3 regions of the Arthrobacter sp. FW306-06-A genome follow, and region 3 is predicted to be linked to each of the others. Evidence: riboswitches for the same ligand, from Rfam matches in the RefSeq annotation. Region 3 holds a riboswitch; each other region holds the start of a gene.
What was found. Region 3 has a riboswitch for S-adenosylmethionine ahead of LFT49_RS03335 (cobalamin-independent methionine synthase II family protein). Riboswitches for the same ligand answer to the same signal wherever they lie in the genome.
Positions count from the first base shown of each region.

Region 1: linked by a shared signal. The riboswitch ahead of LFT49_RS07390 (bifunctional o-acetylhomoserine/o-acetylserine sulfhydrylase) and the one ahead of LFT49_RS03335 (cobalamin-independent methionine synthase II family protein) in region 3 are both predicted to bind S-adenosylmethionine.
Region 2: linked by a shared signal. The riboswitch ahead of LFT49_RS13585 (aminotransferase class V-fold PLP-dependent enzyme) and the one ahead of LFT49_RS03335 (cobalamin-independent methionine synthase II family protein) in region 3 are both predicted to bind S-adenosylmethionine.

Region 1 covers NZ_CP084552.1:1,613,604-1,623,632, forward strand. Annotated here, with positions in the region: gene LFT49_RS07355 (NAD(P)/FAD-dependent oxidoreductase) at 1-114, shown strand, start outside; gene hutI (imidazolonepropionase) at 126-1,337, shown strand; gene LFT49_RS07365 (DeoR/GlpR family DNA-binding transcription regulator) at 1,439-2,227, shown strand; gene LFT49_RS07370 (CPBP family intramembrane glutamic endopeptidase) at 2,296-3,075, shown strand; gene LFT49_RS07375 (HNH endonuclease signature motif containing protein) at 3,133-4,869, opposite strand; gene LFT49_RS07380 (VOC family protein) at 5,196-5,834, opposite strand; gene LFT49_RS07385 (S8 family peptidase) at 5,950-8,220, opposite strand; SAM riboswitch class IV at 8,524-8,638, shown strand; gene LFT49_RS07390 (bifunctional o-acetylhomoserine/o-acetylserine sulfhydrylase) at 8,683-9,999, shown strand.
Region 2 covers NZ_CP084552.1:2,908,172-2,918,200, forward strand. Annotated here, with positions in the region: gene rsgA (ribosome small subunit-dependent GTPase A) at 1-1,066, shown strand, start outside; gene hisN (histidinol-phosphatase) at 1,112-1,924, shown strand; SAM riboswitch class IV at 2,076-2,189, shown strand; gene LFT49_RS13585 (aminotransferase class V-fold PLP-dependent enzyme) at 2,227-3,642, shown strand; gene LFT49_RS13590 (class I SAM-dependent methyltransferase) at 3,746-4,504, shown strand; gene LFT49_RS13595 (metal-dependent transcriptional regulator) at 4,554-5,267, shown strand; gene LFT49_RS13600 (fluoride efflux transporter FluC) at 5,275-5,679, shown strand; gene LFT49_RS13605 (fluoride efflux transporter FluC) at 5,676-6,074, shown strand; gene LFT49_RS13610 (hypothetical protein) at 6,157-6,534, shown strand; gene LFT49_RS13615 (S1C family serine protease) at 6,580-7,563, opposite strand; gene LFT49_RS13620 (pyridoxamine 5'-phosphate oxidase family protein) at 7,755-8,219, shown strand; gene LFT49_RS13625 (zinc-dependent alcohol dehydrogenase family protein) at 8,277-9,332, opposite strand; gene LFT49_RS13630 (hypothetical protein) at 9,344-10,029, opposite strand, start outside.
Region 3 covers NZ_CP084552.1:664,932-674,960, forward strand. Annotated here, with positions in the region: gene LFT49_RS03310 (hypothetical protein) at 1-715, shown strand, start outside; gene fbaA (class II fructose-bisphosphate aldolase) at 902-1,921, shown strand; gene LFT49_RS03320 (DUF3151 domain-containing protein) at 1,922-2,344, shown strand; gene LFT49_RS03325 (hypothetical protein) at 2,501-2,641, shown strand; gene LFT49_RS03330 (uracil-DNA glycosylase) at 2,653-3,282, opposite strand; gene LFT49_RS03335 (cobalamin-independent methionine synthase II family protein) at 3,487-4,695, opposite strand; SAM riboswitch class I at 4,709-4,813, opposite strand; gene LFT49_RS03340 (M14 family zinc carboxypeptidase) at 5,030-6,112, shown strand; gene LFT49_RS03345 (adenylosuccinate synthase) at 6,360-7,649, shown strand; gene LFT49_RS03350 (hypothetical protein) at 7,823-8,062, shown strand; gene LFT49_RS03355 (RNA polymerase sigma factor) at 8,197-8,748, shown strand; gene LFT49_RS03360 (hypothetical protein) at 8,745-9,692, shown strand; gene LFT49_RS03365 (CoA-binding protein) at 9,754-10,029, opposite strand, start outside.

The sequences.
Region 1 (10,029 bases), 950 kb from region 3:
CTTGCCGGGCAGGACTCCTCCGGAGGTACTGCCTTCGTTGCCGGCGCAGCCGACGGTCCGGCATCCCGGACAGCGCAGGCCCTGGCCGCCACACGCTGGTCCATCCGGCGTTGAAGAATGGTCCCATGAGTACCCTGATCACCAATATTGCCGAGCTGATGACGCAGGACCTTGAGCAGCGGGTCCTGAAGGATGCGGCGGTAGTCATCGAGGGGGAACGGATCTCATGGATCGGTGCCGCAGCCGATGCCCCCGCAGCCGACGACGCCGTCGACGCTGGAGGCCGGGCCATGCTGCCAGGCTGGGTGGACTCGCACACCCACCTGCTCTTCGCCGGCGACCGCACCGCCGAGTTCGAAGCCCGGATGGCGGGCGAGGCTTACGCCGCCGGCGGCATCGCCGTCACCATGGAAGCCACGCGCGCCACCTCCGACTTCGACCTCACACGGTTGGCCATGGGCCGGGTGGCCGAGGCCGTCTCGCAGGGAACCACGTACCTGGAAACCAAAACCGGCTACGGCCTGGACGTCGAGAATGAGGCCCGCAGCGCCCGCATCGCGTCCACGGTGGCAGACCAGGTGACCTACCTCGGCGCCCATCTGGTTCCCGCCGGCCAGGACCCGGACGAGTACACCGACCTGGTCTGCGGACCCATGCTCGACGCCGTTCGCCCGTACGTACAGTGGGCCGACGTCTTCTGCGAAGAGGGCGCGTTCACCGCTGAACAGTCCCGCCGGGTACTGCTGGCCTGCCGGGACGCGGGCCTGGGCCTCCGCGTGCACGGCAATCAGCTCGGTGAGGGGCCCGGCGTGCAACTTGCCGTGGAGCTGGGAGCGGCGAGCGTGGACCACGTGAACTTCCTGTCGGGGCAGGACGTCAAAGCCTTGGCTGCTTCGTGGTCCGGGTGGGACGCGGTGAGCGGTGCGGGGGAGCGCGGCACTGTGGCCACCTGCCTCCCGGCCTGCGACCTCTCCACCCGCCAGCCGCTGGCTCCTGCCCGCGAGCTTCTCGATGCCGGAGTGCAGGTGGCAATTGCTTCCAACTGCAATCCCGGTACGTCCTACACGAGCTCCATGGCGTTTTGCGTGACCACTGCTGTCCTGCAGATGCACCTCTCCGTGCATGAGGCAGTACGGGCCGCCACTTATGGCGGTGCCCTGGCGTTGCACGAGGACACCGGGCAGGATGCGGACGGTGAACGCGCCGTGGGGTCAATCGCCGTCGGTCACCGTGCCGACCTGCACCTGCTGAATGCGCCTTCGGCCACGCACCTCGCTTACCGCCCGGGCGTGCCCTTGACGTACGCTGTGTGGCGGGCCGGAGCCAGAGAGCGATAGCTTCAGTACGCTCACATGATTGTTTCTGATCATATAATGTACGTTATAGTCAGAAAACGTCATCAGGAATGGTGGCTGCTTTGATTGAGAGGCCCACTTGAATGACGCGCACTGACCGGCTTACGGCAATTCTCGACCTGCTGGCGAAGACGGGACAGGTAGAGGTTGACGAGATTGTCAGCACCCTCAATGTTTCCCCGGCCACTGCCCGGCGCGACCTGGACAGCCTCGCCAAGCGCCGGCTTTTGACGAGGACGCGCGGCGGGGCGACCACGGGTGCCCTGGCTTACGACCTGCCAGGCCGCTACAACCGCGACGACCATGCCGAAGCCAAAGAGCAGATTGCGCAGTGTGCGTCGGCCTTGATTCGTCCGGGTGCGGTGATCGGTCTCTGCGGGGGTACCACCAGCACCGCCCTTGCACAGATTCTCGCCACCCGGGAGGACCTGAACGCACCCTCCAACCAGCCCACCCTCACTGTGGTGACCAATGCCATTAATATTGCCGGCCAGTTGGCGGTCCGACCCAACATCAAGGTGATGGTTACCGGCGGGATCCTCAACCCGCGGTCCTACGAACTGGTGGGGCCTTACACGGACATCATCATGCAGAAGGTGGTGCTGGACATCGCCTTTATTGGCGTCAACGGCATCGATCCCGAGGTGGGGCCCACCAATACGGGCGAGGGGGAGGCCTCGGTCAATGCCCTTTTGGCCTCCCGTGCCCGGGTGTCCTATGTCATCGCGGATTCCTCCAAGGTAGGAGTGCGCGCCTTCGCCACCATGGACGGCTATGACTTCAACAGGCTGATCACGGATTCCGGCATTTCTGCCCGTGACAAGGCTGCGTTCGAGGCCAACGGCACGGAAGTGATCGTCGCACCCTCCTGATGTTGCGGACCTGGGTGCATCGGCAGTTCCATCAGGCCGGATCCAGAAACTGAAGGCAAGATGGGAACATGCTGGTTCCCTCCCGCCGCCGCCTGCGGCTCGAAGTCTGGATCGTCCTGGGCCTGTCCCTGGGCCAGTCGGCCGTCTACTCCGTGGTGCAGCTGCTCGACAAGATGACCCGCGCCCCGCTGGCGGAGGGCACGTCCACCCTGAACCGTTCCCAAAGTACCCGCGAGTACTTTGACCTGACGTACCAGCTGCTGGATATCGTCTTTGCGCTGGTGCCGGTACTGCTGGTTTTGTACTTCCTTACTGAGGACCGCCCCGCCGCGCCCGGTGAGCCCGGCACCTCCCGGTCCGCGTTCCAGAAGCTCGGGTTCGATTTCGCCCGGCCCGGAAAGGACCTGCTTCAGGGGCTGGGGCTGGCTGCACTGATCGGCATCCCCTCGCTGGGCCTGTATGCGGCCGGCAGGGCGCTCGGGATCACCACGGCCATCATTCCCAGTGCATTGGATGCCTACTGGTGGACGGTTCCCGTCCTCATCCTGTCGGCCGTCCGCCATGCGGTGCTCGAGGAAGTCATTGTGGTGGGTTATCTGCTCGACCGGTTTGGGAAATTCGGATGGAGCATGCCGCTGGCCATCGCCGTGAGCTCGGTGCTGCGCGGCAGCTACCACCTGTACCAGGGCTTCGGTCCATTCATTGGCAACGCAGTGATGGGCATTGTCTTTGCCTGGCTGTATACCCGGACACGTCGGGTCATGCCACTGGTGATAGCCCACGCACTGCTGGATATCGTGGCGTTCGTCGGGTTCAGCCTTTTCGGGAAGGCGGTGGGGTTGGGGTAGATACCCCACCTCCTCAGTCTGGGCTGCCCGGCCTCACCGTTATGACGATGCAGGGCGTTATTGGCGTGATAGCTGCTCTCGGATGAACGACAGCAGCAACCAGGAGTCCGCTTCTGGGTCCGGTGGGAGAATGAAGGGCTGCGCGTAGAAGTCCTCCCACAGTGGATCTGTCGGGCATAGTTCGCCCGGCTCGAGCAGGTTTTCGCCGGGTGGATCTTCGGGTGGTGGATCGGCCCAATCAGGCATGCCCGCGAGCAGCTGCTGCCACTGTGGAGCATCCACCGGCATGGCAGCCACGATAGCTTCCGCCGGCAGGATTCCCGGTGGCCAGTGTGTGGGTTCTGGGTGGGGGTGTTCGGGTTTGTAGTGGCGGCCGGTGGGTGAGGTCCAGCCGGGTGATTCACTCGTGGTGGCCGGGTCTGGTGTCCATTGGGTGTGGTGTTTGAGCCGGTGGTGTTTGGGGCAGAGTTGTGCCAGGTTGCTGGTGCCGGTGGGTCCGCCGTGTTCCCAGGCTTTCAGGTGGTCGGTTTCGTTGTCCGGGGTGCGGTTGGTGCAGCCGGGGAAGGTGCATTTGGCGTCGCGCATCCTGATCCAGCGTTTGATGGTTTCGGTGAGCCGGTAGTTCTTCCGGCCGATCTCCAAGGGTGCCCCGTCGCGGGGGTCGACCAGGACGCGGTAGAAGGCCGCGCCGTCGGCGACGAGTTTGCGGGCCATGGATGCCGGGATGGGGCCGAGCCCGTCGAGCATGGCGGGCTCATCCGTGAGTCCGAGCAGGGAGAACACCGGCACCGTGACCAGGACGTCGGCCCGCGGGGTGGGGACCTTGCCGATCTCCCTCACGGCCGACGAACTGATGGCGTTGCCGGTCACGTCGTCGTTGCCGGTCCCGTCGTCGATGCTGGCCGGCTCTGCCGCGGTGGTGGTGCCGGTGCCCTTGGTGTTGCCGGCGCTGAGGAGCAGGGATGCTGCGATGTCGGGGCGGAGTTGGGTGATGGTGCGTGGTTCGTTGGGGCCTTGGAGGCCGCGGGCGGTGGCGGTGGTGCGGTTCCAGATGGCGCAGGCGGTGTCGCCGGGGAGGTAGAGCGAGATCCAGGCCATGCCGTCCCGGTCCGGGGTGTATTCCATTCGCCGGTCCGTCACCCCTTTGGCGTGGCGTTTCTGCAGTGTCTCGGGGTGGTGGCGTTCGCGCCAGGAACGGACTTTGGCCCGGAAGCGGGAGGGGACGAGTTCGCCCGGGGCTGCGCCGCGGGCGGGGTGGGGTGCGTCGGGGTCGAAGAAGTGCGCCACCAGCGCGGCAGCGCCGGCCGCGTCGAGGCCCTCGGTTTCGTCCGCGACGATGCGGGCGTGCTGCCAGGACATGGCACCGGTGGACAGGGCCTGGAACACCGGTGGGAGGGAGCAGATTTTTCGGGACTGTTCCACCAGGGCGCCTGTGGCGGCGGAGCTGACGGTGAGGACCCCTGCGATCTCTTCCACCACGGACATCTCGGCGTAGGTGCGGTCCTGGATGGACGCGTCGGGCGGGGTCATGGCCTGCTGGAACCCGATCGCCTCGGCTGCATCCCGCGCCTTCATCGCCGCGAGCTGCGCCTCCAACCGGGCCGTGAGTTCCAGCCGCTCCAGCCGGATCTCGTACCGCCGCTGCAGCACATCAACACCGGAACCAACACCAACCCCGGAGGCCAGGAAAGCATCCTCCCGCTCCAGCGCACTTATGGCATCCAGCGCACCGAGGGCAGCCACCGAGGCATGAACGCCCTCCGCACCTGCCCTCACACCACCGCTGATTCCCATATGAAGATCATCCAACAGGGGTCTGACAATATGAGCTGCGCCGAGCAGCTTACCTGAGTGGGTAAGCCGGACCACCGAAGCCGCCCGCCGTCGTCGTACTTTTTGGACGCAAAGGTTCCCTGTCGCAGCCCAAATGTCCCGTGTGAAAAAGAGCATGCTTGGCGCAGAAAAATCCGCTGCCCTGAGCCCAAAAAGTCAAACGCCGCTTGAACGAATTCGGCCGCCATGAGGTGGTGACGCCGTTGTCACCACCTCATGGCGGCCGAAGATTATCCGGGCGTGGACCCGGCACACCCATCTCCCAAAAAGAGACTAGGGCTGGAGCGTCAGATAGTGACGGCCCCGTTGGCGGTCTCAAAGGTGACCGACAGGATGCCCGGCGTTCCGTGCGGGGCGACCCACTCGACCGCAACATCTTCGAGCGGCTTCTCCACCGGCTCGCCCAGCCATTCCGTGACCCTCGACGCGGAGCCGGCGATGGTCAGGCACCTCATCTTGAGGCTGCTCTGGTAGGCGTTGGACGGGTGAAGCGAGGGATCGCCCTCCCACTTAAGCATGTACGGGACCTGGGGATCAGCGATGAGGCCCAGGATGCCAATCTGCTTCCAGACCAGCTCGCGGCCGTCCGGGAACTTGCGGTTGCCGTTGACGGCGGAGCGGCCAAGGCGTTCCTCGAAGGGGGCGAGGTCGTCCACTTCGACGCACCAGCCCATCCAGCCGCCGCCGGCCGCGGAACGGGCCCGTACGGCCTGTCCAAACGGTGCCTTGTCAGAAGCGGGGTGGTCCAGGACCTCCACGACCTCCAGGTACTTGTGACCGGCCAGCGGGATGATCATATTCCGGGTTCCGAACCGGGGGTGCACCCCGCCCTTCACTGCCTCAACGCCGAGGGCAGTTGCAATACGTTCGGTAGTGGCCGCGAGGCCGTCGTGTTCACAGGCGTAAGAGACGTGATCCATGCGCATGGCAACATCTTGGCACTTTGTGATGCGGCTCTCAGCTAAGGATACCCTTACTGGAATTTCCTTCGTGGATTCGGGCTGTTTTCCTGCCTCCCAGCTGACCAGGATCGGCATTTGATCAGCCACCGATGTAGTAGCCGGAGGTGTCGGCGGTGAGGTGGACGGTGCCGTTGGAGTTATTGGTCAGGGCGATGGTTCCGTCACTGCCGACGGGGGTGATGACGAGGTTGGGCACGGTTTGGGCTGCGGCGAAGTTCAGGTTGGAGGTTCCCGGTGGGGTGGTGCCTCCGGCGTGGACGGTGATGAATCCGTTGCTGGTGGGCTCGGTGACAGTGACGTTTACGGCCACGGCTGACACGCCTGTTGCCGGGATGCCGCCCCGTCCGGTTACCGGGACCTTGATGGTGGCTCCGGGAGCGACTGGTCCGCTGGTGCCTCCGGTGCCGTTGCGCGTATCAAGCTGCCGGAACGGTGTCTGGGAGGAAAACGCGCCAGGGTCTACGGCGGTTCCAGCGATGTAGTAGCCGGAGGTGTCGGCGGTGAGGTGGACGGTGCCGTTGGAGTTGTTGGTCAGGGCGATGGTTCCGTCACTGCCGACGGGGGTGATGACGAGGTTGGGCACGGTTTGGGCTGCGGCGAAGTTCAGGTTGGAGGTTCCCGGTGGGGTGGTGCCTCCGGCGTGGACGGTGATGAATCCGTTGCTGGTGGGCTCGGTGACAGTGACGTTTACGGCCACGGCTGACACGCCTGTTGCCGGGATGCCGCCCCGTCCGGTTACCGGGACCTTGATGGTGGCTCCGGGAGCGACTGGTCCGCTGGTGCCTCCGGTGCCGTTGCGCGTATCAAGCTGCCGGAACGGTGTCTGGGAGGAAAACGCGCCAGGGTCTACGGCGGTTCCAGCGATGTAGTAGCCGGAGGTGTCGGCGGTGAGGTGGACGGTGCCGTTGGAGTTGTTGGTCAGGGCGATGGTTCCGTCACTGCCGACGGGGGTGATGACGAGGTTGGGCACGGTTTGGGCTGCGGCGAAGTTCAGGTTGGAGGTTCCCGGTGGGGTGGTGCCTCCGGCGTGGACGGTGATGAATCCGTTGCTGGTGGGCTCGGTGACAGTGACGTTTACGGCCACGGCTGACACGCCTGTTGCCGGGATGCCGCCCCGTCCGGTTACCGGGACCTTGATGGTGGCTCCGGGAGCGACTGGCCCGCTGGTGCCTCCGGTGCCGTTGCGCGTATCAAGCTGCCGGAACGGGGTCTGGGAGGAAAACGAGCCAGGGTTCGACGGACTGCTGGTTCCTGCCGGTGACGCAACTTGCAGCAACCGGTTTAGGGTTCCCGGGCTGGCGTTGGAGATCTTGCCGCTGGCTGAGGAAGAATTCAGTGCGTCTCCTATCTGGGCAGGGGAGAGCAGCGGGTTCTGCGAGAGCATGAGGGCAGCAGCGCCTGCCACATGGGGAGTGGCCATTGAGGTCCCGCTTAGAGATGCGGTGGCGGCCGGGGAGGTGTACCAATCGGATGTAATGCCAACGCCGGGGGCGTAAAGATCCACGCAACTGCCGAAGTTTGAGAAGCTGGCCTGGTGGTCCGTGGAATCGCTGGCAGCGACCGTGATTGCCGCCGGAACCCTGGCAGGGGAAGCCGTGCATGCATCGGTGGCACTGTTACCTGCAGCAACAACCGCGGAAATACCGTCGGCGATTACCGCCTCCACGGCAGCGTCCAAGGTGCTGCTCGTGGGGCCGCCAATGCTGAGGTTCACCACAGCCGGAGTTCCGGCACGGTGGTCCCCTGCAATCCAATCGAGTCCTGCAATAACGTCCGAGTAGAGGCCTGTGCCATCACAGGCCAGTGCCCGCACCGGGATCAAAGTCGCGAGTTTTGCCACGCCATAGGTTGAACCGCCGATAGTGCCGGCTACATGGGTGCCATGTCCGTTGCAGTCGCTGGACCCGAGGCCGTCGGACTTCGCCGTCCAACCTGTTGCAACCCGGCCGCCGAAGTCGACGTGGGATGCGAGGATCCCAGTGTCGAGTACATAGACGCTCACGCCTTGCCCGGTGCCGGAGGGCGTGTACGTGCTGGATAGGGGCAGCGATTGTTGATCTATCCGGTCCAGTCCCCATGGCGCCTGCTCCTGGGTTGTGCTGTAGACCGTGACGGGCTGGTCCGGCTCAACGGCGACGGCTTTGCCGGACCGCATCAGGGCTGAGGCTTGCGCCGGGGTGGCTTTTATCGCAGCGCCCTTGATCGCATTATCGAACATACGGCTAACGCCAATACCTTGGCCGCGCAGGGCACTGCTCTCTTGCCTGACGTCCGCTGCCGAGGGGAACCGGACAATGTAATCACCCTTGTCAGCCGCCGCGGCGCTGGCGATGGGAGCAGGGAGAAGCACCGCTCCCAGCATTGAACAGACCAACACAATGTATAGAACAGTGGCACGTGCGGCAGGGCGCAGAATCGGAGGCAACGGAACGTCCGTCCTTTTTTGACTGTGAGAAACGAGGGGGTTTTCCCCGTTCAAATCTATCGGGGACGGGAACCCGATCTTCCGAAGCTCGGGCGATCCTTCGCATTCCCTGTGCGAATCTTCGCAAACCTACGCTGCAGTCCTGGCGGTGTGTTTCCACGTCCAGGCTTTTGTCACGACCCGTCATACTCATGGCGTTGGGCGCCCCCGCTTCCTAGACTTGGCGAAGGTCATGAGTGCCAGCGCCAAGCCCCGGCTCGCTGGCCGGCAACCCTCCATCCGCGGTGGGGTGCCCCGGGTGAGGACCTGGCTGTCCGGCACGAGCCGACAGCAAGCGCGGCCCGCACTGCCCCTGAGCATGCCGGGCCCATGTCAAAGGAGATTTGGATGTCCAACGCTTGGTCCTTCGAAACCCGCCAGATCCACGCCGGCCAGGAAGTGGACAGTGCAACGGGAGCCCGTGCCCTGCCCATCTACCAAACCACGTCCTTTGTTTTCCCAACGGCCGAGAGCGCAGCCAACCGCTTTGCACTCTCCGAACTGGCGCCCATCTACACCCGCATCGGCAACCCGACGCAGGACGCCGTCGAACAGCGGATTGCCAGCCTTGAAGGCGGCCTGGCCGCGCTGCTGCTGAGTTCCGGCCAGGCCGCCGAAACGTTCGCGGTCCTGAACATTGCGGAGGCCGGCGACCACATCGTAGCCAGCCCCAGCCTCTACGGCGGCACCTACAACCTTTTCGCCCACACCCTGAAAAAATTCGGCATCTCCGTCACGTTCGTGGACGACCCCGACAACCTGGACCAGTGGCGCAACGCCGTCCGGCCCAACACCAAGCTTTTCTTCGGTGAAGTGGTCTCCAACCCGCGCCAGGACGTCCTGGACATCGAGGGCATCTCCGAAGTCGCCCACCAGGCCGGCGTGCCCCTCATCGTGGACAACACCCTCTCGACGCCGTACCTGATCCGGCCGCTGGAGTGGGGAGCGGACATCGTGATCCACTCGGCCACCAAGTACCTGGGCGGCCACGGCACAGCCATCGCCGGCGTGATCGTCGATTCCGGCAAGTTCGATTTCAGCAAGGACCCGGAACGGTTCCCCGGCTTCAACACCCCGGATCCCACGTACAACGGATTGGTCTACGCCCGCGACCTGGGAGCCGATGGAGCGCTCGGTGCCAATCTCTCCTACATCCTCAAGGCGCGGGTCCAGCTCCTGCGGGACCTGGGCTCGGCGGTTTCGCCGTTCAACGCCTTCCTGATTTCCCAGGGCCTGGAGACATTGAGCCTGCGGGTGGAGCGCCATGTTGCAAACGCGGCGGAGGTTGCGCGGTGGCTTGAAGCAAGGGACGACGTCGAATCGGTCGCCTACGCCGGGCTGCCGTCCAGCCCCTGGTACGAGCGTGGCCGCAAGTATGGGCCCAAGGGGACGGGCGCCGTCGTCGCCTTCAACCTGGCCGGCGGAGCGGAGGCGGGCAAACGCTTCGTCGACGCTTTGGAATTGCACTCCCATGTGGCCAACATCGGCGACGTGCGCTCCCTGGTCATCCACCCGGCGTCGACCACCCACAGCCAGCTCTCGCCGGAGCAGCAGGTGGTGGCCGGGGTGCACCCGGGACTTGTCAGGCTTTCCGTGGGCCTGGAACACATCGACGACATCCTCGCCGACCTTGAAGCAGGCTTCAGGGCTGCGAAGGACGCCTAGAAGCCTAAAGTACGACGCCGGGGCGCCACT
Region 2 (10,029 bases), 2.2 Mb from region 3:
CAACAAGAAGGGCTCCAGGCCCCGCACCAAGGACCGTCCCAGCCACGACGATGCGGTCACCGGACGGATCATCACGGTGGACCGGGGGCGGTACACCGCAGTCGTGGGTGAGGACTCGAACAACGAACGCGTGGTCATTGCGGCACGCGCCCGCGAACTTCGCCGCTCGCCGGTGGTTGCCGGCGACTTCGTCTCGCTCGTGGGGGACGTCTCCGGGGCACCGGACACGCTGGCGCGCCTGGTGAAGATCCAGGACCGCAAAACGCTCCTGCGGCGCAGCGCCGACGACACGGATCCAATCGAACGTGCCGTGGTGGCCAACGCGGACCAGCTGGTGATCGTGGTGGCGGCCGCCAATCCGGAGCCGCGGACCGGATTCATCGACCGTGCCTTGGTGGCTGCGTACGACGCCGGTATCGAGCCGATCCTGCTGGTCACCAAGGCCGACGTCAAGGATCCAGCGGAACTGCTGTCCAACTACACCCACCTGGATTTCCCGGTGATCATCAGCCGAACCGCTGACGCCCAGGCCTCCGGGATCGACGCGCGCTCCGACGACGGCCTCTCGGCCCGGCTGGACAGCACCGCGGTGGCAGCCCTCCGCGCCCACCTGGGCGGCAAGGTCACCGTCATGCTCGGGCACTCAGGCGTGGGCAAGTCCACCATGGTGAACGCGCTTACTGGGGCCGAGCGGGCCACCGGCGGAGTGAACGCCGTGACGGGACGGGGCCGGCACACGTCGTCCTCTGCCCTGGCGCTGCGCCTCGCGGACGCTCCGGCCGGCAGCTGGATCATTGATACTCCGGGCATCCGGTCCTTCGGCCTCGCCCACGTGGACCCCGACCGGATCCTGCGCTCCTTCCCCGACCTCTCCCCCGGCATCGAGAACTGCGAACGGGGCTGCAAGCACACGGCAATTGCAGTGAACTGCGGCCTCGACGACTGGGTGGCGGGCGGACACGCAGGTCCCACCGGTCCCGCCCGGTTGGCGTCGCTGCGGCGGCTGCTCGGCACGGATCCAAGGTTGGAAGCACAGGAAACCAAGGAGCTCGGCAGCGTCAACTGACGCGTTCTCCCCGGCAGAAGCGTGCGCAGACTGTAGTTTGGAACCATGATCCAACCCGCTTCGAGCTACAACGATGACCTGCGCCTGGCACATGTCCTGGCCGACTCCGTGGATGACCAGACCATGAGCCGCTTCAAGGCCCTGGACCTCCACGTCGAGACCAAGCCGGACCTGACGCCGGTCACCGATGCGGACAAGGCCGCCGAAGAAGCCATCCGCGGCCAGCTCTCGCGTTCCCGCCCCCGGGACGCGGTCCTGGGCGAGGAGTTCGGCAGCACGGGACACGGGTCGCGGCGCTGGATCATCGACCCCATTGACGGGACCAAGAACTTCGTCCGCGGCGTTCCGGTCTGGGCTACCCTTATCGCCCTCGTCGACGAGGGCGAGCCGGTGGTGGGCGTGGTCAGCGCCCCGGCCCTGGGCAAGCGCTGGTGGGCGGCGAAGGGTATGGGCGCATACATGGGCAGGTCCCTGGCAGCTGCCACCCGGCTCCGCGTCTCCAACGTCTCGACACTATCGGACGCCTCCCTCTCTTACTCCAGCCTCACGGGCTGGAAGGAACGGGGAAACCTTGACGAGTTCCTGGGCCTCACCGAGGACGTGTGGCGGACCCGTGCCTTTGGCGATTTCTGGTCGTACTGCATGGTGGCGGAGGGCTCCGTGGACATCGCCTGCGAACCGGAACTGAACCTCTACGACATGGCCGCCCTTGTGCCGATCGTCGTGGAGGCCGGCGGCCGTTTCACGTCGCTGGAAGGCGAGGACGGCCCCTTCGGCGGGAACGCGCTGGCCACCAACTCGATCCTGCACTCAGAGGTATTGCACCGCCTGAACCCTTATTTGGACGATTTGCTGTAACGGTTGGCTTTTCCCCGAAAAAACGAATAAAGCAGCGGCGGACACCTCCCGATGGGGGTGTCCGCCGCCGTTTATTCGAATCGCGTAACAAACCGCTTAACAATCGCTGCGGGTTCAGTCCTGTCAGCCGCATGTCCTACGCTTTTATCCAGGTCACGAGTGCCAGCGCTAAACCCCGGTTTGCTGGCCGGCAACCCTCCATTCGCGGTGGGGTGCCCCGGGTGACGACCAGGCCGGTCCGGAGCGGATGCGGCAAGCGCGGATTCCACTATGCCGGAGTCCTGTATTCAAGTGAGGTCTCTGTGACAACTGCCACCGTCTCCCCCCAGCCCGTCAGCACCGAAGCGGCAGTTGCTGAACGGCATGCCGTTGCCGGCCGGCCCCTCGCGGCAGTCACCGGAGCCGAGATCCAGGCGCCGCTGATCACCGGCGGCCACGTGCGGTACGCAAACCTGGATTACGGCGCCTCGGCCCCTGCACTCTCCGTGGTGTCCGCCTACCTGAACGAAATCCTGCCCTACTACGCCAGCGTCCACCGGGGGGCAGGATACGCCTCCCAGATCAGCACCTCTGTCTACGAGAACGCGCGCACCATCGTCCGCGATTTCGTCGGCGGACGCCCGGACGACTCGGTCATTTTCACCCGCAACACCACCGACTCGCTGAACCTCCTGGCAGGTTGCCTCCCGGTCACCCATGGCCGCCCTGACGGCGATGTCCTCTACCTGGACATCGAACACCACGCGAACCTGCTGCCGTGGCAGGGCGTGCCGCACCGCAGCATCGTGGCCGCGGAGACGATCACCGGCACCCTCGACGCCGTCCGCGCGGAGCTGGAGCAGGGCGGGGTCAGCCTGCTGGCCGTCACCGGCGCTTCAAACGTCACCGGCGAGATCCTTCCCATCCGCGCCCTGGCCGCGCTGGCCCACCAGCACGGCGCACGGATCGTGGTGGATGCGGCCCAGCTGGCACCGCACCGCCGGGTGGACATCAGCACGGATGACATCGACTACATCGCGTTTTCCGGCCACAAGCTTTACGCACCGTTCGGCGCCGGCGTCCTGGTGGGACGGCCTGACTGGCTGGACGCGGGCGTCCCGCACCTTGCCGGCGGCGGCGCGGTCAAGGAAGCAAGGCTCGACGGCGTCAGCTGGGCCAGCGGCCCGGCCCGCCATGAGGGGGGCTCGCCGAACGTCCTCGGAGCCGCCACGCTGGCCCGCGCCACCCAGGTCATTGCTGAGCTCGACCAGGACCGGTGGCACGCCCACAAAGCCGCGATCCGCTCCTTCCTGGTGGAGGGCCTGCAGGACATCGACGGCGTTACCGTGCACCAGATCTTCAAGGACAGCAACCCGGAAACGGACACCATCGGCGTGGTTAACTTCTCCGTGGAGGGCTACGACGCGGGGCTGGTGGCCGCCTATCTCGCCGCCGAGCACGGCGTGGGCCTGCGCGATGGACGCTTCTGCGCCCATCCCCTGCTGAAGCGCCTTGGCCTGCCGTCCGGTTCGCTCCGCGCAAGTTTTGGCGTCGGCTCACGGCTGGAGGATGCCGAACGCCTCCTCGCCGGTATCCGTGCGCTGCGCAGCAACGGGCTGGGGTGGGACTACGTGGTGGACGCCGGGCGCTGGGTCCCCGCCAACGACTTCCGCACCTACCCGCACTGGGCGCCCAACACGCCGGGAACGGCCGGCGCGGCCCCCTGCATCGACGACTGAGCAGCTGCAGCAAAGAGGGTGCCCCTTGGGGCACCAGCCGGTGACCGTCCGTGCGGTACATTCGAGAGACGTCCACATCGGCAGCACACGAAGGAGGCCACGCTTGGTTCGGGGTGGCCCCAGGCTCGATCACGGGCGGCGCCGGGAGCTTGGCCAGAGCTTCCAGGACGGCGGCGGGCACTACCACCGCGTCCGCCCCGGATATCCGGAAGACTCGGTCCGCTGGCTGGTGCCCACCAGCGCCCATGAGGCACTGGACGTCGGCGCGGGTACCGGAAAGTTCACCTCCTTGCTGCTGGACCTGGGCCTGGACGTCACCGCCGTCGACCCCTCCGCGGACATGCTCGCCCAGCTGAAGACCCACTGCCCGGGCGCCGCAGCTGTGGTGGGCTCCGCCGAGGTGACCGGCCTTCCCACCGCCAGCTTCGACGTCGTAACCGTTGCCCAGGCGTGGCACTGGTGCGACCCGCTGGCCGCAAGTACCGAACTCGCCCGGGTGCTGCGCCCGCATGGAACCCTGGGCCTGGTATGGAACCAGCTGGACACCTCCGTGCCCTGGGTACACCGCCTTTCCCGGATCATGCACGCAGGTGACGTGTACCGGCCTGGCCACAAACCCGTCGTGGGGCCTGAATTCCAAGGTCTCGAGGGACACGTCAGCCACTGGCAGGACACTGTGACGACCACGGACCTGATGGAGCTCACCAAGTCACGCAGCTACTACCTGCGCGCCAACGAGGCAACGAGGGCCAAGGTCTTGGCCAACCTGGACTGGTACCTGCACGAGCACCTTGCCTACGCCCCGGACCAGCAGATCCACCTTCCCTACCTCACGCTCGCCTGGCGCGCGGTCAAGGCATGACCAGTGCAGCGGACTCTGCCGCCGCGGCCCAACCGGTAGGCTTGAACCTGTGAAGACCAGCGCGCCCTCCTCCTCGATCGAGGACTACGTCAAGGTCATCTATTCGTTCACGGAATGGCAGGACAAGCCCATCACGTCCTCGCAGCTGGCACAGCGGCTGGGCGTGGCCAATTCCTCGGTTTCGGAGATGGTCCGCAAGCTCAAGGACCAGGGCCTGGTGGACCATAAGCCGTACAGCGCCGTCACCCTCACCGAGGCCGGCCTGCGGCTGGCCCTGGCCATGGTCCGCCGCCACCGGCTGATCGAGACCTACCTTGTCCAGCGCCTTGGCTACAGCTGGGACGAGGTCCACGATGAAGCTGAACAGCTGGAGCACGCGGTCTCGGACACGTTCATTGAACGCGTCGCGGCGAAGCTCGGGGACCCTAAGCGGGACCCGCACGGCGACCCCATCCCCACCGCCGACGGCCAGGTACTGATGCCGCGCGCCCACCTGCTCGCCGAACTGGACGAAGGCCACAGCGGCCGGATCACCCGGATCAGCGATGACAACCCAGAGCTGCTGCGGTACCTCGCCGCCCAGGACATTGACCTCGATGCCGAGGTGGAGGTGGTGGGACGGCGCCCGTTTGGCGGCCCCATGGTGGTGCGGATCGGCAGTTCGGGCACGCCCCGGGACTACGACCTGGCCGATGAAATCGCCTCAGCGCTGTGGGTCTCCAGCGACACCCCGCACCCTGGCTGCGTCCTGGGCGGATCCTGACGTGGCGATGCCCAACGGCTCGGCGTGGCTGGCCGTGGCCGCCGGCGGGCTGATCGGCAGCGAACTGCGGTACGGGCTGGGGCTGGCATTCCCGGACGCACCCGGCTCCCTCCCCTGGGCCACGCTGGCCATCAACATCAGCGGCAGTTTCGTCCTGGCGGCCCTGACCACAGTCTGGATGGCCCGCCCGCACACGGCATTCTGGCTGCGGGCAGCGGTGGGACCCGGCCTGCTGGGCTCCTTCACCACCTTCTCGGCAGTCATCTACGCCTCGGACCAGCTGGCGCGCGCCTCCGCCCACCCGGTATGGATCACCTATCTGGGCCTGTCCCTGGTCCTCGGCCTGGCGGCCGCCGGCGCCGGGTGGCGGACCGGCAGGTTCCTATCGTGCAGCCGGGATGGCCGGCCATGATCGCTGCGGCCCTGGTGGGGGTATTTGGCGTGGCCGGCGCCCTCCTGCGGTTCGGGGTGGACAGCTGGTTTGCGCACCACAGCAGCATCCGAAGCGTCCGCGCGGACGGCCGCGGAGCCCTGCACTGGCCCTGGGCCACCCTGCTGGTCAATGTGGTGGGGTGCTTCGTCATCGGGCTCTCCCACGGCCTGACCACCGGACTGGGACTGGGCACCGAATGGCAGCTGGGTCTGGCCACCGGCTTGGCCGGAGGGCTCACCACTTTCAGTTCCTGGACCACGGCCACCATCCGCCTGCTCAGCGAAGCACGGTTCGGCTCGGCGGTGCTGAACGTGGCGGTCAACCTTGCGTTGGGCTTTGCTGCTGCGGCCGCGGGCATCGCCCTGGTCGGCTGAGTTCCGGAGCCCGGCTCCAGCCCGGCCCGGCCCGGCCAGGCCCGGCGAGGCGATTTGGCCGCCTCCCGTATGGTTGAAGGTGATGATCAGCAGACGCGACGCGGCAATAACCCTTGATGTTCCCCTTGAAATGGCACAGCGCCATGGCCTGCCCAAGTGGATGACGGAGGCCGAGCTCCGTGCCATCCTGGACAATCCCCCGCCCTGGCTGGTGCAGTCGCGCGCCAACCGGACGGGAAAGCGGCCCGTCTGGGTGCACTTGGAATGCGCCGTCTGTGGCTATGAGGAAGCGGCGCGGCCCAAGAAGTGGTGGCCCGACTTTACGTACGTGGTGTGCGGACACCACGCCCCAGCGGAGGTTCCGCCTGTCCGCGCCGGCCACGTCCGCAGCGAGTACGACGGCGTGGGGACCCGTTTCGTGGGCATCGCGGACGTGGAAGCGCCCCCGGTTCGTCCGTAGGTCACCGGGCGTTGCCTGCCCAGGGTGCCTGACCGCCGTCGAACCTTAAGCCGTGCCGTTTCCCGTCATTTCCTCCGGAACAGCGGTGATGTGCAGTTCGGCGCCGTCGCGCAGCACTGCCACGTCGAGCGGCTGGCCGATGGCGTCCGCAAACAGGAGCCGCTGCAGGCTCTCGGCGTTGTTCACGGCGCGTCCACCCGCCGTGATGATGATGTCCCCTGCGGACAGGCCCGCCTTGTCCGCGGGCGAACCGGGCAGCACCTCCACGACACGAAGTCCTTCGCGCAGCCCGGTCCGGATCACCGCACTGGGTGTGAGCTGGATGGGAGTGCTGACAAGGCCAAGGTAGGCGCGGCGCACCCGCCCGTCCGCCAGCAGCGCGGAAATGATCCTGCGGGTGGTGGCGTTGATGGGGATGGCCAGTCCCAGGCCGGCGCCCGCCACCGCGGTGTTGATGCCCACGATCCTGGCATGGGTGTCCGCGAGCGCACCGCCGGAGTTTCCGGGGTTCAGGGCCGCGTCCGTCTGGATGACGTCCTCGATGACACGCCGGTTACCGCCTGACCAGACAGGTATGGCACGGCCCAGGCCGCTGACCACCCCTGCGGTCACGGAACCTGCCAGACCCAGGGGGTTCCCCACCGCCACCACAAGCTGCCCCACACGCAGGGTCTCCGCCGCGCCAAACACGGCGGGCCGGACCTTGGGCCGGGAACCGTGGACCACCGCGAGATCGGACAGGGGGTCTGCGCCCACCAGCTCGAGTTCCATCCTGGTGCCGTCGCCAAAGACAGCGTAGCCCTGCCGGGTACCGGCCACGACGTGCGAATTCGTGAGCAGGTAGCCGTCCTCCGTGAAAAGTACGGCCGAGCCCGCTCCCACCCTGACCCGGCCATTACGGCGCTGGGCAGTCATCTCGATCGCCGCCACATGCGGGGTCACCGCAGCCGCTACCCGCATGACGGTCCGGGAATAGGCATCCAGAACGTCGTCGTCCTCCGGTTGCTGGGGTTCCGGCGCCTGCTCCACGGCGCACCTCCTGCCTGCGTTTCCGCCCTGATCCGCCATGTTCCGTTCTATACGCTTGTGGCGGTGGTTTGCCCTGTTGGGGCCTTATAGAAGAAAACGACGGCCGGGGCATCTCCAGTCCCGGCTTCGCTACGCCTTGGGTGAAACCGCCACCCGTGCGCGGCTGCTGTCCAGGCCCTAGGATCGGTACCATGACTGATTCCCCTGCAGGATCTCAAACCGAAATCCTGCCCGCCGATGAGTGCTGGAAGTATCTTCGGTCGTCCTACATCGGCAGGCTGGCGGTCATCAACGGTGACGTTCCGGAGATCTTTCCCGTGAATTTCTCCGTGACTGGGGAAACGCTGGTCTTCCGCACCGCGCCGGGCACGAAGCTCCGCGCGCTGCTCAGCGGTGCAGTTGCCGCCTTCGAGGTGGACGGGCTCAATCCGTATGCCACGGAAGTCTGGAGCGTGGTGGCGAAGGGCAGGCCGGAACCCTTCGACGAAACCCGGATGTCCCTGCCGGACGGTGACGCCGACCGGGAACCGTGGCAGCCCGGTATCAAGGACCACCTGGTGGCCCTCACGCCCACGGACCTCACCGGGCGCACGTTCGCGGTAAGGTCACGGACGCGGTGGTGGCCTCCAGTGGATTTTTCCGCCGACTGGTTGTAGGAACTGGCTTTCGGTACGGCCCGCTTTGGACCGGATTCTCCCGTTTAGCTGGACGCTTCAGGGCTTGAGGACCACTTTGAGCGCTTTGGTTTCGGCAGCGCGGGAGAAGGTGTCGTAGGCATCGAGGAACTGATCGAAGCCAAAATGATGGGTGGCGAACTTTTCCGCACGGATCTTTCCCTGTGATACCAGCTTGAGCAGCATGGGCGTGGTGTTGGTATTCACCAGGCCCATGCTGATGTTGATGTTCTGGATCCAAAGATCTTCGAGGTGCAGTTCCACCGGTTTTCCGTGCACGCCCACGTTGGCCACCGAACCGCCCGGCCGGACAATCTCGGTGCACATAGCGAACGTTGCGGGCACGCCCACCGCTTCGATGGCCACGTCGACGCCGTAGCCGCCTGTGAGGGCAAGGACCTGTTCCTTCCAATCAGCGCTGCCGGAGAGGACCGTGTCCGTCGCCCCGAACTCCTTTGCTTTGTGGAGGCGGTTGGCGTCCAGGTCAATGGCCACCACGGTGGCGGCGCCATACAGTCCTGCCGTGGTGATCGCCGCCAGGCCCACCGGCCCTGCACCCACCACAGCCACGCTGTCCCCGGGCTTGACCCGGCCGTACTGGACACCTATTTCGAATCCGGTGGGAAGGATGTCCGAGAGCATGACTGCTTGTTCGTCGCTGACGCCGGGAGGCAACAGGTGCAGCGAGTTCTCGGCGTAGGGCACGCGGACGTACTCGGCCTGGGTACCGTCGATCAGGTGGCCAAAGATCCATCCGGTGCCTTGCTGGCCTTCTGCTCCCAGGCAGTGCGAGTACAGGCCTGTCCTGCAGTTGATGCAGTGGCCGCAGGACTTGATGCACGAGATGATGACGCGATCGTTGGCTTTCAGGCCCGTCACGGAGGGGCCGGTTTCCACGACGGTCCCCACTCCCTCGTGGCCCAGGATCCGGCCCTTCTGCACGGCGGGTACGTCACCTTTGAGGATGTGCAGGTCGGTACCGCAGATGGTGGTGGTATCGACTCTAACGATGGCATCGCCGGGTTGCTGGATGCGGGGATCCGGGACGTCGGTCCAGGACTTTTCGCCGGGTCCGCCGTAGACGAGGGCTTTCATGGGCTAATTCCTTAATGTGAGGGCCGGCTTTGCGGCCGCCTGCCGGTTTGGGATGGCTGGCCATGCGGTGGCTGCGTTGAGGCGGGTGGCGTTTGTGTGTGTTGGCTTTCGGCGGGATGCGTTTCGCCGGGCTTGCGGCCCGGAAGGCGTTTCCCCGGTGTCCATACGGTCCGGAGTTTGGCCAGGTGCACGGTTGCCAGCACCAGGAACAGCGCCGAGAGTGCAAGCGCCTGCAGGAGTGCGGCCCCGTCCGGTGCTGCCCCGAACAGGGGCTTGACCAGTTCGCCCACCGCCAGGGAGAAGATGAGCGTGAAGCCCAGGACCTGCAGGGCCGGCAGGAGCAGCAACCCTGTCCGGTGGTTCCGGTATGCCAGGAAGGACAGGATCAGGAACCCGGGCATGATGAAGCAAAGGTCCAGGATGAAGATTGAGTAGAGGGAGTCGATTTGATCGCCCGTCGCCATGAGGGGCAGGAGCATCCCGATCCAGAGGGGATAGAAAATCAGGGGCTGAAGAATGGCACCCGAAGCCGACGTAATCCTCACCGCGCGGGGCAGGGATACCGACGGGTTTGCGCGGTCCAGGCTGGCTCCCGCCGTGGCCAGCGCCCAAAAAGACAGTGCGAAGACGGCCATGTACAGCAGGTACAAGCCGTTGTAAGTCCGCTCGATGACGTAGATTCCGTAGGCGTAGAAGA
Region 3 (10,029 bases):
CGGTGCTGCAGCGTTGCGCGCGTACACAGAACTTGATGACACGTCCATTCTGACGTCCCTCTCTGCCGCACATGTTTGGGGAGTACCGTTGCCGCCAGGGCCGGGCGGCGACTGGCGGATCCACTTGGCCCGCCGGCGCGGATTCAGCTTCCCGCGCCGCTCCAACGTCGTGGGCCATCTGCTCTCTTTCCTGCCGGACGAGGTACGGGAGTACGACGGCGTCAGGGTCACCTCGCCTGCGCGGACCTGGCTGGACCTGGCCTCCGTGCTGGCGGTGCAGGACCTTGTGGCCGCTGGAGATTACTTGGTGTGCTCCCACGGGCCGGGCTTTCCGCGTCCGAGGGAGGCGCTGTGCGGCCTTGACGCACTCCGGGACGTCATCAGCAGGCATGGGGGCATGCGGGGCATAAAGACAGCCCGGGAAGCGATCGAATTGGTGCGGGTAGGCGCCGACTCCGCCCCGGAAACACACATGCGGCTCGCGCTGATTGACGCCGGCTTGCCGGAACCGGTCCTGAACCACGTCCTGTTCGACCAAGGGGGGATTCCTTCGCTCTGGCCTGACGCTGCCTATCCGCAGTGGGGCATCGCGCTGCAGTACGACGGCGGGCACCACGCAGGGGAGGAGCAACACCTGGAAGGTGACAGGCCCGCCGTCGTACGCAAGGTGCGGGAGGCGCTGCAGAGCCGCGGCTGGACGCGAGATGGCAGATGACGGCAATCCCCGCCCCCGGCATTGCCGTCAAGTGCCATCTCGCGGGGGTGGGTGGAGGTGGTAGGTGGGCCGGTGGGGCGTAACCCAGAGCACTCCCGGCCCGCTAATGGCTAGGATGGTGCCAAGCCGTAAGCGGTCTACTTGAGGGTCTTCCACCCACAGACGAAACTCAGCAGAGGAGCCAGCATGCCCATTGCAACCCCAGAGATCTACTCCGAAATGATCGACCGTGCGAAGGCGGGCGGCTTCGCATACCCGGCCGTGAACGTCACGTCCTCGCAGACGCTTAACGCAGCCCTCCGTGGCTTCGCCGAGGCCGAGTCCGACGGCATCGTCCAGGTTTCCACCGGCGGTGCGGCCTACTGGTCCGGCGCGTCCACCAAGGACATGGTGGCCGGTTCCCTGGGTTTCGCGGCTTTTGCCCGCGAGGTTGCCAAGAACTACGGCGTGAACGTCGCCCTGCACACGGACCACTGCCCCAAGGACAAGCTGGACGGCTTCGTCCTGCCCCTGCTCGAGGCTTCCGAAGCTGAGGTCAAGGCCGGCCGCAACCCGCTGTTCAACTCCCACATGTGGGACGGCTCCGCCGAGACCCTGCAGGAAAACCTGCGGATCGCCCGTGACCTGCTGGCCCGCACCGCGGCTGCCAAGATGATCCTCGAGGTTGAAATCGGCACCGTCGGCGGCGAGGAAGACGGCGTGGAGAACGCCATCAACGACAAGCTGTACACCACGGTTGAGGACGCCCTGGCTACGATCGATGCCCTGGGCGCCGGCGAGAACGGCCGCTACATCACCGCCCTCACCTTCGGCAACGTCCACGGCGTCTACAAGCCCGGCGGCGTCAAGCTGCGCCCGGAGATCCTCAAGGACATCCAGGCCCAGGTTGGTGCCAAGATCGGCAAGCAGAACCCGTTTGACCTGGTGTTCCACGGCGGCTCCGGCTCCTCGGACCAGGAAATCGCGGACGCTGTTTCGTACGGCGTGATCAAGATGAACATCGACACCGACACCCAGTACGCCTACACCCGCCCGGTGGCGGACCACATGTTCAAGAACTACGACGGCGTCCTGAAGGTTGACGGAGAAGTGGGCAACAAGAAGACCTACGACCCCCGTGTCTGGGGCGCCTCCGCCGAAGCCGGCCTCGCAGCCCGCGTGGTGGAAGCCACCAAGCAGCTCGGCTCGGCCGGAAAGACCTTCTAGATGTCGGACGAGTTCCGCCGGAACCTGATGGGGCCGGAGCCCACGCTCCTGCCCGCCGAAACCGAGGTGTACGGACAGCTGGAGGCCGGGCAGGAAGCCCTGGACCTGGTGGAAAGGCACCCCACGTCCTCGCTGCTGTGGGCCATCCTGGCCGAGGAAGCATGGGCGGAGGGGCGCACCATCGACTCCTACGCCTACTCTCGGGTGGGCTATCACCGCGGCCTGGATGCGCTGCGGCGCAACGGCTGGCGCGGCGTCGGACCCATCCCGTGGGAGCACGAGCCCAACCGGGGGTTCCTGCGCGCGCTCTACTCCCTGGGCAGGGCGTCGGCCGCCATCGGTGAGGCGGACGAACCGGAGCGGATCGAGAAGTTCCTCAACGATTCCGACCCCAAGGCAAAGACAGCCATCGAAGGCTCCTAAGTCCCCACCGAGGGTTCCATATATGACGACGGCGGGCGGTCACCTTTTGGCGAAAAGGTGACCGCCCGCCGTCGTCCCTGGACTGGAATGCGCCGTCCCTGATTTCGGTTAAAAGAATCAAAGGGCTAGAGGAAGAAAGGAGGAGCTGCGCGAAGCGTGGGAAAGCAGGAAAAAGCGTGTCTCAGGTTCTGTGACTACTACTCCTGGATGTCGTACGCCGACTTCACCACCTGGGTTGAAGCCGAAGACGAATCGGCACCGGGAATTTCGTTTACCGACTCCGACGCCACAGGCTGAGCGCCGACGATTCAGGGCTTCGCGATGCCGGTCCGGGCCATGGCGTCTGCATACGCCGTCCGCATGTCCTCGAGGAACTCCTCCTGGCGTGCAGGGGAACCGGCGAACGCGCGGCCGCTTAGCGAGCGGACCTTGTAGGTCTTCAGGCCGCGGCGCCACAGCAGGGGAACCTCGGTCTTCAGCAGCAGGTTGGCCAGGCGGTTGGCTTCGGTGCCGTGCGCCACGATGACCGATGCGCGGGGGACCAAGGCCAGGAACTTCAGCAGGGGCTTGAGGCCGGCCTGGACCTGGTCCGGGGTGAACTTCCCGTTGGCTTCGCCGGGAACGTGCCAGGGGTGGACGTTCCAAGGCATCACGAACTCGGGGCGCAGGCCCAGCTTCCACTGGATGCCCAGCATCCGGGTTGCGGCGTCCTGGTCGCCGGCGGTGATGAAGCCGGACGGATCCGCCTCGCCGATGTTGGAGTAGAGGCTGATGATGCGGCATTCCTCAACGTCGTGCATGGGGTCGACGTAGGGGACCACGGTTCCTGGTTTGGTCTCCCGCAGGGAATCGCAGAGTTCGTTGACGGCTGCAACGCTGGGTTCGTAGCGGCGGCTCATGAGCTGTTCGTGGAATGTTTCGGGGGCCAGGGCTGTCATGAAGTGCTGGTTCTCCTGCGGGGATTGGCGTTGCTGCCGCCGGCAGATGAGGGCGCGGGCAAGCGCAAACGCATCAGCAGCGGTTGGTTGGGGTGGGCCGGACCTCGCCGGCCTTCCCCAGTTTAGCAAGACCCGGGAAGCGAAACGCCGGCCGCCCCTTTCCGGTGATGGAAGGAACAGCCGGCGCCCCGGATGGCAAGCGGATTACCAGAGCCGGTTGGTGGCCCGACGGGCGCCCTCGCCCAGCGCTTCCAGCTTGGCGAAGGCGATCTGCGGGTGCACCCGGCCGCCCAGGCCGCAGTCGGTAGAGGCAATGACGTTCTCCCGGCCCACCACGTCGGCGAAACGCACGATGCGGTCCGCCACCAGGTCAGGGTGCTCCACCACGTTGGTGGCATGCGACACGACGCCCGGAATGATGACCTTGCCCTCGGGCAGCTTGGTGTCCTCCCAGACCCGCCATTCGTGTTCATGGCGCACGTTGGCGGCCTCGAAGGAGTACGCCCCGGCGTTGACCTGCAGCACGGAGCCGATAATGTCCGCGAAGGGGATGTCCGTGGTGTGCGGGCCATGCCAGGATCCCCAGCAGACGTGCAGCCGGATCTGTTCCTGGGGGAGATCCCGGAGGGCCCAGTTGGTGGCCTCGATGCGCAGTTGGATGAACTTCAGATAGTCCTCCAAGGAGGGCTCGGGGTTGATCTGGTCCCAGCTCTCGGCCAGGGACGGGTCATCAAGCTGCACGGTGAGCCCGGCGTCGATGATCGCCTTGTATTCCTCCCGCATGGCGTCGGCGCAGGCGTAGACGAGTTCCTCGTCGGACTTGTAGTACTCGTTGGCTACCCTGGCGCAGGAGCCGGGGGAGAGGGACGCCACGAAACCGTCTGAGAGGCCTGCGGCGGCGAGCCCGGTCTTCAAGTTCCTGATATCCGATGCCACCAGATCCTGGCCGGTGTAGGTCAGGGGCCCGGCGATCTTGGGCTGGGCGACGCTCTTGCGGTGGGTGAGGATGCCGGAGGAAGGATCGTTGTACGCCTCGTTGAACGCCTGCCGATCCCGGCGGTCGGGGAAGGACGTCAGGACCACATGGCCGGGTGACGAGCGGCGGACCCCGGCTTCGGCCCAGCGGTCCACATTGGTGGGCTCCAGGCCGCCGAGGCGTGCGAAGGAGTAGTTCCACCAAGCACCGTAATCCACGGAACTGGACATGGCGTGTCCGTATTCGCCGTCGTTGGGGATGTCGATGCCTAGGTCCTTCTGGCGCTGCACCACGTCCACCACGGAGGCCTCAAGCAGTTGGAGGAATTCCGGGGTGATGCCATCGGCTTCCTTGGCGGCGTTCGCCGCGATGAGTTCCGGGGTGCGGGGCAGGGAACCGGCGTGGGTGACGCGGATGTGGTCGGTGTTCAGTGACATGCTGGAATCTTCCTTTCCATCGGTCCTGGCAGTAGCACCTTCGGCCGGCAGGAATCCTGCCGGACCGGGGTTGCTGCGGCGTCATCGAGCCAGGTCTCTCGGCCGCTCCGGATGGTTCCCTCCCACTTAAATCGAGACGCTCCACGCGGGCAAGTCCGGTCCACTTTGTGTCGCGCCAGGCAGGCCTTCTTTTACTCCTGCACTCCCGTTTGCATCCTTACAGGTTTCGTCCAGCGTATTGACAGATTATGTCCAGCTTGGTTGGCTTCTTGTCACAGCCGAATGAGGGACATGGCGGCTGCCACCCACTCGACCCAAAGAACCACCGCACTCAATGAAGAGGTCATGCACCGTGAACAAACCCCTGGCAAACCTTCGGAACCTTGCCCTTTCCGGCGTTCTGGCGCTCGCCGTCGTGGCGGGACCGGCCCCGCTGGCAAATGCAGTGGGCGAGGGCCCCAGCTATGACGGCAACGGCCAGATCACCACAACAAAACTGGCCACCTATGACCAGATGGTTTCCTTCCTGAAGGACCAGGACGCCCGCCAGCCCGCCATGGAACTGGAAGTCATCGGCCAGACCGTCAAGGGCCGTGACATCCACCTGGTCAAGTACATCTCGGACCCGGCCAAGCCCACCATCCTTTACCTGACCCAGCAGCACGGCAACGAACAGCTCACCACCGAGGGCGCCATGGAGCTCATCAAGCACCTGGGCACCGGCAAGTCGGCGGACATCCTCAAAGGCGCGAACATCCTGGTGGTGCCCATGCTCAACGCGGACGGCGCCATGGGGGACGTGAACTTCTCCCTGGACAACTACCTCGCCAAGGGGGACCGGCACCTCACCCGCTACAACGCCGAGGGCGTGGACCTGAACCGCGACCACGTGGCCAAGATCCAGCCGGAGACCCAGGCGCTGCACAACAACGTGATGCGCAAGTACCGGATCGACTACATGATCGACCTGCACCACCAGGGCACCCGGGCGGAGCGCGACGGCAAGCTGGTTTCCGGCTCCATCCTGTACCCCACCACCCCCAACGCCGACCCGGCCGTCGTCGAAAAGTCCAAGCAGTTGGGCGCCGTGGTCTTCAACAACGTCGACTCCACCGGTTGGGGCCACCTGGGCAAATACCAGGGCGGCAGCGCCGAAACCATCAGCCGCAACGGCATCTCCGTGGAATACGGCATTGCCACCTTGCTCTTCGAGATGCGCGGCATGTCCGACCACTACCTGGACGGCTACGCACTGGGCCAGCGCAGCAACGGCTATCTGATCAAGCAGACGGTCACCACGCTGACGTCCACCGCCGCCGCCATTGCTGACGGTTCGATTGCCGACGCCGACATTTCCTTCTGGGACACCCTCGCCGAGCAGACGTCCCGGGCCGCCGGGGAGGCTGAGGACGAATAGCAGCGCGGCGGCGGTTCTGACCAGGCCCGCCGCGGCCCTTCCCGCATGACGGGCCGCGGCGGGGCCAACGAAGGACCAAGTGCCCCATCGGCTAAACTTGGGTGGTAAGAGCCCCGGAACTCTTCCTTCGCCGTGCCGTGCTGCGGCTGTGTGAAGGCCGGTATGTTCGGGGCATTCTCATGAACGGTGCTGCATGGCCCGCCACCTCGTGGTAACCCGGCAGCCCGAACGAATGGGGGAGGATCCCATGCCAGCAATTGTGATCGTAGGAGCCCAGTGGGGCGACGAAGGAAAAGGCAAGGCCACCGACCTGCTGGGCGGCCGTGTTGACTACGTCGTCAAGCCCAACGGCGGCAACAACGCCGGGCACACCGTCGTCGTGGGCGGTGAAAAGTACGAACTCAAGCTGCTGCCGGCAGGCATCCTCAGCCCCAATGCCGTTCCCATCATCGGCAACGGCTGCGTAGTGAACCTCGAGGCCCTCTTCCAGGAAATCGACGGCCTGCAGGCCCGCGGTGCAGACACCTCCAAACTGCGCGTCTCCGCCAATGCCCACCTCGTGGCCCCGTACCACCAGGTCCTGGACAAGGTGACCGAACGCTTCCTCGGCAAGCGTGCCATCGGAACCACCGGCCGCGGCATCGGCCCCGCCTACATGGACAAGGTGGCCCGGCTGGGCATCCGCGTCCAGGACGTCTTCGACGAATCCATCCTCCGCCAGAAGGTGGAAGGCTCGCTGCGGCAGAAGAACGAGCTCCTGGTCAAGGTCTACAACCGCCGCAGCGTGGTGGTGGACGAGATCGTGGAGTACTTCCTGTCCTATGCCGAGCGGCTCCGCCCTCTGGTCATCGACAGCACCCTGGTCCTGAACTCCGCCCTGGATGAGGGCAAAGTGGTGTTGATGGAGGGCGGCCAGGCCACCTTCCTGGACGTGGACCACGGCACCTACCCGTTCGTGACCTCCTCCAACCCCACGGCCGGCGGCGCGTCGGTGGGCTCCGGCATCGGGCCCACCCGGATTTCGCGCTCCATCGGCATCATCAAGGCCTACACCACCCGCGTTGGCGCCGGACCTTTCCCCACGGAACTCTTCGACGAGATGGGCATGTACCTGCAGAAGACCGGCGGCGAATTCGGCGTCAACACCGGGCGCCCGCGCCGCTGCGGCTGGTACGACGCCGTGCTGGCCCGCCACGCCTCGCGCGTGAACGGTTTCACGGATTACTTCGTGACCAAGCTGGACGTGCTCACCGGCATCGAACAGATCCCCGTGTGCGTGGCCTACGACGTGGACGGCGTTCGGCACGATGAGATGCCCATGACGCAGACCGAGTTCCACCACGCCAAGCCCATCTTCGAGTACTTCGACGGTTGGACCGAGGACATCACCGGCGCCCGCACCCTTGCGGACCTGCCGGAGAACGCCCGGAACTACGTGCTGGCGCTGGAGAAGCTCTCCGGCACCCGCTTCTCCGCCATCGGCGTGGGCCCGGACCGGGACCAGACCATCGTGGTGAACGACCTCATCAACGACTAATCCGCGCTTAGAGCGCAGGATAACGACGGCGGCAGGCCACCTTTGCAGGTGGCCTGCCGTTGGCTTTGGCGTGGGGAAGCAATTTACACAGGCTTAACGCGGCCGGTCTTGTGAGGCCGATGGTGGGGAAGCCACACTCGGTAATACCCCCTGGTGCCCAAGGAAGGACCGTCATGGCTGGAAAATTCGAAGCATTCATTGATGCTGATTTGTTCTTCCGGTTCCGGCTCTTGGCTGCTGACGGGGGAGTGATCGCGGTCTCGGGACCCTACGAGGAATTTTTTTTGAAAACGCGTAACCCTCCCGGCAGCGTCGGCGATTACCCCTATGAAGTGCCGGTCTGGAACCTGTCCCCCATCACGTTCCAGACCGGCTCTTTTGTCTTTCCCCACGTGCAGCTTCCCCCGGCGTGACCCCGCACTGGCCCGTCCACGGGGCCGTGGCGGTTCTGGCGGGGTGGTTACCGAAGGGTAGAGTGGGGCCAGCGTTCCGGATGTACTGAGCGCTTGCCTTGCCAACACCCTCTTTGACGGAAAGCACTACGTCAGTGACCGATGCACAGACAGACGAGGCTCCGGACCAGCCAGTTTCCGGGACCGCTGCCTTCAGCCTCGTCTACAAGACATACGCATCACAGGTACTGGGCTATCTCACGGCCCGGGGAGTCGAGGATCCGGAGGCCGCCATGCAGGAAGTATTCCTTTCGGTGCTGCCCAGGCTCAACACCGTCCACGGAGGAGAAGCCGGGCTGCGTACGTTCATCTTCTCCGTTGCCCACGCCCGGATGGTGGATGACTACCGCCGCCAAAGCCGGACTCCAGTCAAGCTGTCTTTCGAGCCCGAACTCGATCAGCGCGAAGATACCTCTGCGGAGAATGAAGCCCTGCAGCGCATCTCGCCCCGGGAAGTCCTTGGGCTGCTGGACGGACTGCCCCAGGACCAGCGGGAAGTGCTGTCGCTTCGGCTGGTGGGCGGCCTTTCGATAGAACAGACGGCGGAAGCCATGGATAAGAGCGCCGGAGCGGTAAAACAACTGCAGCGGCGCGCCTTGCTCAAACTCCGGGAACTTAAGGCAGTTAAGGAGTATCTCACGCCATGACATCCGCCTCGGATAACCTCGCCATCCTTGTGGACGACGTGCTTCAGGACGCAGGCTGCGGCCAGGACGCGGAACTTCGTGACGTGCTGCTCTCGCTCGGCACCATGGCATCGCTGCCCGTCCCCGCGCCCACCGGGGAGCTGGCCGCCTTGCTTGCTGCGGGTGTGCCGCCAACGGCTGAAGTGCCTGATTCGGATGAGCCGACTGCTGAGCTGCCGCACGAGCAGCCCCGTGACCAGCGGCACGACGAACTCGCCCGCCGCCGTCGCCGCCATCGCCCCACGGCGCTCGGTCTGGTACTGGTTGCCGGGATGGGACTCGGTGTTGGCGGAGTTGCTGCCGGCACCACCACCCCGGACGGCAGCAGCATGGAGCAAGTGCTGGAGGAGTGGGTTCCGTGGAGCCGGCCCGCCGCTGACGCGTCAGCCACTGGGGACGGTGCCGGGGCCGCCGGCGCGGGTCACGGTGCCCCCAAAATGGCGACAGACGGGGAGACGGCTTCTTCCGCTGCTCCTGCCGGGCCTGCCGACGCCGCAAATTTGGCGTCACGCCTCCTGCGGGGCCACGCAGGCCTGTCCGGCCGCACCAACCTCCCGCCATGCACCGGCCCGGTAAGGCATGAATCCGAAACAGGTACAGCGAAGTGCGGTGCGACCGGGGATAAGGGTGCGTCCGGGGCAGCTGCACAGGACAATGGAGCCGGCAGCGGCAAGGACACCGCCGGATCGGCCGGGGCCGAAGGAACGGCAGTAGCGCCAAGCCCGCCAGGAGCGGGGAAAGCTGAACCGCCGGCAGGCAACAGCTCGGCCGGGGTCCCGGGGACCGCCGGTGCCGGGGCCCAGAAGTCGGCAGGCTCCACTGGTAATGCCGGGCAGCCAGCACAGGGCCAGTCACAGGGCGGAAGCCCGGGCAACGCCCAGAAGGGCGCCTCCCCGGCCAAATAGCCGTTAAAAAGAACAGCGGGCCCGTTGAAACGGGCCCGCTGTTCTCATTCGAGCGGAAGCATCACGCCAGGACCTGGCGCTTGGAGGAAACCACGCCAGTATCGAAACCGGCCAGGTGGAGCCCGCCATGGAAGCGCGCGTGCTCAATCTTCACGCAACGGTCCATGACCACATTGAGCCCGGCGGCTTCTGCGTCGGCCGCCACGCCTTCATGCCAGGACCCCAGCTGCAGCCAGAGCGTCTTGGCGCCCGCGGCCACTGCCTCATCGAGGACGCCGGGAAGGTCGTCGTGCTTGCGGAACACGTCAACGATGTCCGGGCTTTCCGGCAGGTCCGC